2 regions of the Terriglobus roseus genome follow, and region 1 is predicted to be linked to the other one. Evidence: predicted binding sites of a transcription regulator. Region 1 holds the regulator's gene; the other holds the start of a gene.
The links. Region 1 encodes LexA, which represses DNA repair genes until DNA is damaged. Its sites were predicted from a motif close to CANTTCGCTTTTTATTCGC; they were not measured.

Region 2: BLT38_RS16035 (DNA polymerase Y family protein) is a predicted target of LexA. The motif match lies at 2,716-2,734, and genes of this name have one in related genera.

What each region holds. Positions count from the first base shown of each region.
Region 1 is NZ_LT629690.1:1,600,052-1,604,396, reverse strand. Features, by position in the region: gene BLT38_RS06800 (sigma-54 dependent transcriptional regulator) at 1-1,131, opposite strand, end outside; gene BLT38_RS06795 (hypothetical protein) at 1,128-1,370, opposite strand; gene BLT38_RS06790 (response regulator transcription factor) at 1,367-2,110, opposite strand; gene lexA (transcriptional repressor LexA) at 2,336-2,941, shown strand; gene BLT38_RS06780 (HAD hydrolase-like protein) at 2,934-3,647, shown strand; gene BLT38_RS06775 (DHA2 family efflux MFS transporter permease subunit) at 3,644-4,345, opposite strand, start outside.
Region 2 is NZ_LT629690.1:3,832,937-3,837,281, reverse strand. Features, by position in the region: gene BLT38_RS16045 (TonB-dependent receptor) at 1-77, opposite strand, end outside; gene BLT38_RS16040 (glycoside hydrolase family 43 protein) at 265-1,329, opposite strand; gene BLT38_RS16035 (DNA polymerase Y family protein) at 1,360-2,709, opposite strand; gene BLT38_RS16030 (TonB-dependent receptor) at 3,034-4,345, shown strand, end outside.

The sequences.
Region 1 (4,345 bases):
GTCAAGCTCCATCAATAGCGAAAGAGCTTCGCTGCTGATCGATTTACGAGGCATGCTATCGCCAAGCTTGCGCAATGTGTGTTCCACCAGCATGGGGATATCTTCACGCCTCTCCCGCAATGCCGGGATCTCCACGGGAAATACAGCAAGCCGATAATACAAATCCGGTCGGAACCGCCGATCACGAGCGAGTTCTTCCAAAGGCTGATGCGTCGCCGCAACAATGCGCACATCCACACGGATAGGCTCGTTTTCACCCACCTTCTGAATCTCGCCGTTCTCCAGAAACCGCAGCATCTTCGCCTGTAACGGCAGCGGCATCTCTCCAATTTCATCCAGAAAAAGCGTTCCACCATGCGCAGCTTCTATGCGCCCCATGCGCGAAGAAACCGCCCCTGTAAACGCTCCGCGCGTATGGCCAAACAACTCAGCTTCCAACAGGTGTTCCGGAATTGCCGCACAGTTCAACACAACAAACGGCTTTCCTGCACGAGGGCTCAACCGGTGCACGGCCTTTGCAACCAACTCTTTTCCTGTTCCCGTTTCTCCCAACACAAGAACATTCGCAGTTGCATGTGGGGCGACCAAGCGGATCTGCTGCGCCAACTCCCGCATCTTCAAAGCGTCTCCAACAAACTCCGGAAGATGCATCTTGACCTCTTCAGCAACCTCAGGAAGCGCTTCTTTCACCACCGCCATCGGCGCAGCAAAGGGCACCGTAACAGGCGCATGAAGCCAGGCCGCACCATCAAATCCACCGGTTGCAGGTGTTCTCTCCACGCAGCATTCTTGCGCCTCTCGCAACGCATGAAGAAGCTCGTTACGCCGCGCGCTGCGCACTTTAGAACCGTTGCAACTACCATCCATTTGCAACATATCCGTCGCAGGACAAACCGTCGCCGCATACTCAGCAAACTCCGACGCATCCAGGTCCGGAAGCCAGTGATCCACAATCATGGCCTCGGGCTCCAGGCTGCCGAGATGCATCATCGCCTCAGCCCCTCCGGAAGCTGGAAAGACCTGCCAACGCATATCTGAAAGCAAAGAGGAAAGCTTATGCCGCAACTCCGTATCCGGAGTGACCAACACCACAGAACGTTGCTGAACAGACGCCGCCACGACTGAATTCATCGCGACCCTCCCGCCTCAAGACGCGCCGCGGCTTCACGCACTCGCTCCAACTCCGCCACTGCCCGGCGGCACTCGGCGCGCGCAGTGTTCAATGCGTCCTGTATCTCATCGGGTGTCGTGCGGAGAGCAGCCATCTCCACAGCAAACAACAGCGCGGTTAAAGGCTGTGACAAGGCGTGGATTGCGTCATCCAGTTCTTCCAATGCAGCATCGTCCATGGTCAACTCCATCTGGTTCATGCAACCTCCAACGCCGTTTGATAACGAGCGTCAATAGGCATGGTTGCGAATCGCGGCAAACCGTCGTTCTGTTTCGCGGCAATGCCATATCCCTCGCCACGCATCGTCTGCACCAAACCCGACGCGCCCACTGCGCTCAGCTTACGGCGGAGATAGTTCACATAAACATCCACCACATTCGTTCCGGCGTCCGGCGACATCTGCCACACATTCTGCAGGAGTTCACGACGAGATACAGCGCGTCCCTTCTGCAGCAGCAGGTACTCCAGCAACGTAAATTCCTTTGAGGTGAAGTCCAGCAACTCTTCGTGATAGGAAACACTGCGTTTAATGCGGTCCATACGCAATCCCGCGCATTGCAACAAACCAGCAGAGGATCCCATACGCCGCCGACCAATCGCCTTACAACGTGCCAGCAACTCATACATGGAAAACGGCTTCAACAGATAGTCATCCGCGCCCAGGTTCAAACATTCAATCTTTTCCGAAAGCTGCGAACGACCTGACAACACCAGGACGGACATTAGGTCGATCTGACCGTGCAGTGCTCGCAGCACATCCACGCCATCCATCCGCGGAAGCCCCAGATCCAGCACCAACAGGTCAGGCATGTCTTCCTCAATGCCCTCTAATACGCCGGCCCCATCTGTTACTAGGCGAACCGTATTCCCTTCCAATTCAAGCGCTTTCTTAAGAAACACAGAAAGTGCCCCATCATCCTCTGCCACCATCACTCTCATTGCTCTGTCTCCTGCGTAATTTGTCCATCTATAGCGGGCGCACTTTCCAATCCGGCGTCCGATCTGCAATCCAAGATGACGCGCAGATGAGAACAAAACAATGATTCAGTGAGAATGGTGCCAGCGAGTCGTACCACATCGGGAACGGCTGCACCACCCATTAGCTTTCTTGGTTCAAGAAACTTTTACCTTGCAGTTCGCTTTTTATTCGCTACAATTTCAGCCATGGCGATTACGCGGCGACAAAAAGAGGTTTTGGACTTCCTCTCCGGCTTTACCCAGCGCAAGGGATACTCCCCTTCCTATGAAGAAATTGCGGCTGGTCTTGGCCTGAATTCGCTTGCCACGGTGCACAAACACATCACAAATCTGCACAACAAAGGCCTCCTGCAGCGCGCTCATAATCGCAGCCGCTCCATCGATGTTCTCTCTCCAAGGAACTCACGCAAGGGGAACGAGCGTCTGCCCCTCATGGGCAGAATCGCCGCTGGCCGGCCCGTGGAAGCCATTGAAACTGCGGAATCCATCTCCCTTTCTGAGATCATCGGCAACCGCGAAGTCTTCGCCCTTGAAGTTCGTGGCGACAGCATGCGCGACGAACACATCGTCAACGGCGACTATGTCTTGGTAGAGCGCACCAATACAGCGCGTGAAGGTGAGATTGTCGTTGCGCTCGTAGACGGTTCCGACGCCACGCTGAAGCGCTATTACAAGGAAGGCAACCTGATCCGCCTACAGCCTTCCAACAATGAGATGGCCCCCATCTTCGCTCCGGCGGACCGTGTTGCGATCCAGGGTAAGGTCCTCGGCATGTTGCGCAAGTATGCCTGAGGAAACCAGCGGCGAATTGCGCTGCGATCTTCTCGTCTTCGATCTCGATGGGACCCTGATTGACTCGGAGCAAGACTTAGCAGCGTCGGTCAATGCAACCCTCGCCTTCCTGGGCCGCGAACAACTTCCACCCCACCGCATCGCAGAGTTCATCGGCGATGGCGCTGCCATGCTCGTCCGCCGTGCCTTAGAAGCAACCGGGGGCATGGACGAAGTAGCTTTCGCGCAAGCGATTCCCTTCTTCCTGGACTATTACCGCGCGCATAATCTCGACTTCACCTACGTCTATCCTGGCGTGATCAGTGAACTTCGCAAGATTCGTGCGGCTGCGCCATCTCTTCCGATGGCGATTCTTACCAACAAGCCATATCGCCCATCGCGCGTCATCTGTTCTGGTCTCGGACTGTCCGAGTTTTTCTTTGCCAATTACGGCGGCGACAGCTTCCCAACCAAGAAGCCCGATCCCGAAGGCATGCAGGCATTGATGGAAGAAGCATCCCGAATGCTGGGCCGCCCGGTATCCCCACAACGAACCGTTCTGGTAGGCGACTCCCACGTAGACGTTGCCACTGCACGCAACGCCGGCGTCCTCTGCCTCGGATGCAGTTACGGCTTGGCACCTCAAAAACTTCGTGAAGCGGGCCCGGATGCCATGGTGGATAGCCCCACCAAATGGCTCGACGCCCTGCAGGCGCTTCTACCCTAACCCTCCGCGGGCGTCGCTTCCCGTTCCTGCCGAATCAGGTTTCCGCTCACTGCCGCACCCGCCGCAGGATGCATCGTCCAGTACGAAGGCAAACTCAACGCTGCCAAGCCCGCCATCACACAAAACGCCACGCGAAAATCAAAGGCACTCGCACCACCACGCATCAGTGCGCTTCCGTGCAGAGCCAGTGCAGAAACAGCCACACCAAGGCTCGTCGTCATCTGGTTAATCGTCGTAGCCAGCGTGGTGCCGCTGTTCTTCAGCTTCTCCGGAAGGTCCGCGAATCCCATGGTCGTCAATGCAGTCAATTCCATCGACCGGCCAAGTCCTCCCGCAAACAGGACAAGCAGCGTGATCACCTTCGGCGTGTTTGCATGAAGCCATCCGCAAGCCACCAGCGCCACCGCAGTCAACGTCCCATTCCACAGCAAAACCGTCCGAAAGCCATAACGACGAAGCAGTGGCCCAGTCAGCGGTTTCATTGCAAGATTCCCCGCAAACACCGCCATCGTCAACGATCCCGACTCCAGCGGATTCAGACCGAATGCCTCCTGAAACAACAGCGGCAACAGGAACGGTACGGAAAACACTGCCATCCGGAACAGTGATCCAGCGCCATTCGACACGCGGAATGTCTCAATACGAAACACTTCCAGTGAAAACAGTGGCTTTTCAGCACGACGCAGCCACCACACCAA
Region 2 (4,345 bases), 2.2 Mb from region 1:
ATTGCAGCGGCGCACAGTGCAAGAAGAACAATGCGCACGATGGACAGGTTCCAATTCCTGCCACGACTCGTCTTCATGAACCCCTTGCCCACAGGGTTTTTGCGTACAACGTTCATATTTGGCCTCACAGCGCGTAGGGAGCGCGCGCGTGCCGGGCATCATAGGAGTGCGTTTCAGAAAAGATCAAGTGTCTTTATTGGGAAAATGATCCTGCGTCTTCTGGCCCTCCTGAGAGACAAGATCGTGACATCTATTAAGTGTGGATTAAGGTATGTTGGCAGTTTTATGGGCAATGGGAACTGGGCCGGGACCGTCCTTGCTCATGATTACGGATTCAATGTTCCCGTTCCTGTCGAAGCGCAGAGGGTCGATTGCCATCACGCGTTGATTGCGATCAGCGGCGTCAAGAGGATGGCGATGATAGACGATGTACCAATCGTCCGTGTTCGGAATACGAACAACGGAATGATGTCCAGGCCCATTCGCAATTGCAGGATCGGTGTAAAGGATTTTCCTTGCAGGTGTGAAAGGGCCAGTGGGACTCGTGCTCTTTGCGTAAGCAACGCCGTAGGTACTGTTGCCCCAATCGCCCTCGGACCACATGAAGTAATAGACGCCGTTGCGTTTGATCATGAACGGACCTTCTGTGTAGTGAGCAGGCGTGATCTCTTTGTAGAGCGTGCCATCGGACATGGGAATGACATGCGTTAGATCACCGGATAGCTTCGCTACATTGCAGTGACCCTGTCCACCGTAATAGAGATACACAGAGCCATCTTCATCCTGAAAAGCCATGGGGTCGATGGGTTGCGCACCGTTCTGGAATGCGCCAATGAGCGGCTTGCCCAGCGCATCTTTGAACGGGCCACCAGGCTTGTTGCTTACTGCAACTCCAATACCACCGGGAAATGTGTCGGTCTTCTGAATGTCATTCGCTGCGAAGAAGAGATAGTACTTGCCGTTGCGATAGATCGCAGAGGGCGCCCACACCGCATATGCGGCCCACGATACGTTCGTCACGCTAAGAACATGAGGATGCTTGGTCCAATGCACCAAGTCTGGCGATGAAAACGCATCCAGGGATGTCTGCGAAAGGTATGCCTTGTGAACTACGTGCTGCTTGCGCAGTTCGCTCTGCTGAGTGTTGAAGTGACTCTCGTCACTTTGCTCGCCAACGTTGGAAGAAGTTGGATAGATCCAATACTGATGATCGAAGATGCGAATCTCTGGATCGGCATAATAGCCCTGCGACGAAAGATTCGCCGTGGCCTGCGCAAAGCAGGGCATGGAAACAAGAATGGCAGAGAGCAATGTGAGAAGGCGCTTCATGTCTGAGCATGAGGCTACTGCAATTACGAGCTAGATGTAATCTTTGCCGTATTGAACTGGGATCTGCGTGAAGGCGATGCGCGTGGGCGCGCTTTCGCGTGCCGGCAACATGCCTGCAAAGTGCAGCGTGGTGTGGCCGTATTTCTGATTCAGCTTGTCTAGAGTGCGACTGAGCTGATTGCGATTGTCTGGATCTGCGAAGAGCGTGGGCTGTTGTTCGTCTTCGTTAATCAAACGACCCAATGTAACGCCGATGAAAAAGGGACGTTGATACTCGGGGCCAGTGGGCTGTTGCTGCCACAACTTCTGCAGTATCTCCAACAGTGTGAGCGTGTCCTGGCAGGTAGGAAAGCGTGCTTCCATGCCCCAGCCATCGTGCTTAATGCCGCTTTGATGATGGCGGACCTTATTCTTTTGCTCCGCCTGTTCACGCGTGAGTTGGTAACGGATCGTCAGCGTGAGCGAAGCAGTACACATCTTTTCCATTCGCAGCCGCATGGCCGCTTTGTGCAGTAGCTTATGTGCAATCGCCCACGATCCCTGTAAGTTGCGGTGCTCCGGCCCCAGCACGTGGGAGTGTCCCAGAGACTTCTGCATTTCGCGGGGCAGAGGCGCGCCATCGTCTCCCGTATTATGTCCGCGTAGCCAGTGGTACAGCCGATCACCCCAGACTGAGTTCCACAGCTTGTGCATCTCCTCGCGGTTTAGATCCAGCAACTGCGCCATGGTGGTGATGCCTTTGCCATGAAGCATCTGCTCCGTACGCGCACCCACGCCGGGAAGATCGCGGAGTTCCAGATGAACAAGTGCACGGGGAAGTTGCGACGGCAATAGGCCGATAAGGCCATCGGGCTTCTGCATATCGCTGGCAATCTTTGCTAGGTAACGGTTGGGTGCCATGCCAATGGAGCAACGAAGTGTTTGGCCTACATCATCACGGATGGCTTGTTTGATACCCAAGGCGATCTGACGAGCGCGCGGTGGTTCTTGTTCACGGCCGATTAACTGGCATACCACTTCATCGATGGAAGGCACGTGTGCGACCGGACAAACACGCTCGACAGCGTCATGAATCCTGTGGGAGAACGCGGCGTAGTTGGAGTGATCGCCCTCCACCAGAATGATGTCAGGGCAAAGGCGTTTCATATCAACGACCCGAGTGCCGGTCTTGATGCCCAGAGCCTTCGCTTCATAGCTGGCTGCGATGGCAACCGTAGTATCCGCAAAGGTGGGGACAACGGCTATCGGGCGATCGCGATATTCCGGATGCAGCTCCTGCTCCACAGAGGCAAAGAAACTGTTCAAGTCCACATGCAGGAATCCAAAGCGATCAGGAAGATCGCTCAACCGAGGATTCAAAAATGGATCGGCCAAATCCATGAGTCCAGTTTACCGTTTTGTTCGCCGCCTTTTCGCTTCCAAGGCTTTACACAGCCTTTCTTGGACATGTTCCCAAAGAGCCGTTTTAGACGGAGTTCCGGATCAAATATTTCTGCACAGTAAAGGAAAAGTGACAAAAGTGAAAAAGCGGCGTTTCTTGGCGTTGACACAGCGGAAAATGTAGGGCAATCTAACGCAAACAAAGAATAAATAGATCTCGCTGCAGGCCGTTTGTCTGTGCCTTTAGCGAGATTCCCTTTTTGCTGTACATCATGCGGTGATTTTGCCCCCATCGGCCCCGCGTGTTCAGGAGGCAGTACAAAAATGAAGAAATTTCTGCTCGTCGCACCGCTGGCGTTGGTCAGCGTTGCTGCTCACGGCCAGGCCGTTTCGGTAAACGGCGGTGCTATCCAGGGAACCATCACAGACGCATCCGGTGCAGCAGTTTCGGATGCCAATATCACGATTAAGAGCCTTGATCAGGGAACGACCAGGAACTTGACCACCGATAAGGCTGGTTTCTATAGCATCGGTCCGCTGAATCCTGGCGACTACACCGTTACGGTCGTTGCTTCAGGCTTCCAGCAGCTTGAAGTTAAGACCCGCATCCTGACCGGCACCGCCACCCCAGGAAGCTTCAAGCTACAGGTTGGTCAGAACTCTGAAACCATTGAAGTTACCGCTGGCGAGGTTCAGGTCAACACCGACCAGGCTGGCGTGGCAGACGTTATCACCCGCGAGCAGATTGCAAACCTTCCTGTAAACGGCCGTAACTTCTTGGATCTGGCTCAGATTGAACCGGGTGTACAGCTGCAGAACGGTAACACCTTCGATCCAACGAAGTCGGGCTACACGGGCATTGCGGTGAACGGCACTTCGGGCCGTACCACCCGTATCCTCCTCGACGGCGCCGACATTACGGACGAAACCGTGGGAACCACGATCTTCAACGTGTCCCAGGGCGCTATCAACGAGTTCCAACTGAACCGCTCCACGCAGGACGCTGCCGGTGAAGTTACCTCGCAGGGTGCTGTGAACGTATCGACCCGCTCGGGCACGAACTCAATCCACGGCGAAGCGTTCTACATCTTCCAGGATCAGCGAGCTCTGGATGCGAACCCGAACTCCACCGCAGATGCCAATGGCAACCACATTGCGCCGTATTTTCAGCGCAATCAGTACGGCGGCAGCATTGGCTTCCCGATCATCAAGGACAAGCTTTTCGCCTTTGGCAATGCGGAGCGCATTCAGCAGAACAGCGCATCGCCATCCAACCTGGGAACTGTTTTCAACACCGCTGGTGCTAACCCGGTAGGACAGTCTTCGACCCTTGCCGCACAGCACCCCACCGTAGGGACGCCGTATCGCCAGACGTATTCGACTGTGCGCCTGGACTACTCAGGCCCGTTCGGCGGTCATTACTTCGCTCGTGGCAACTACAACGTAGATTCGACGACCACTGCAGGCGGAACGACCCGCTTTGCTGCGTATCCGAATCGCGATAATACGTACGGCATGGCCTTTGGTGCTGACTTCTCGAAGGGCCGCTTCACGCACTCGTTCCGTGGCTCGTATGAGAAGTTTCACAACCTCATCACAGATGGCAGCGCCTCTTCGGGCTACAACCCCCTGGTCA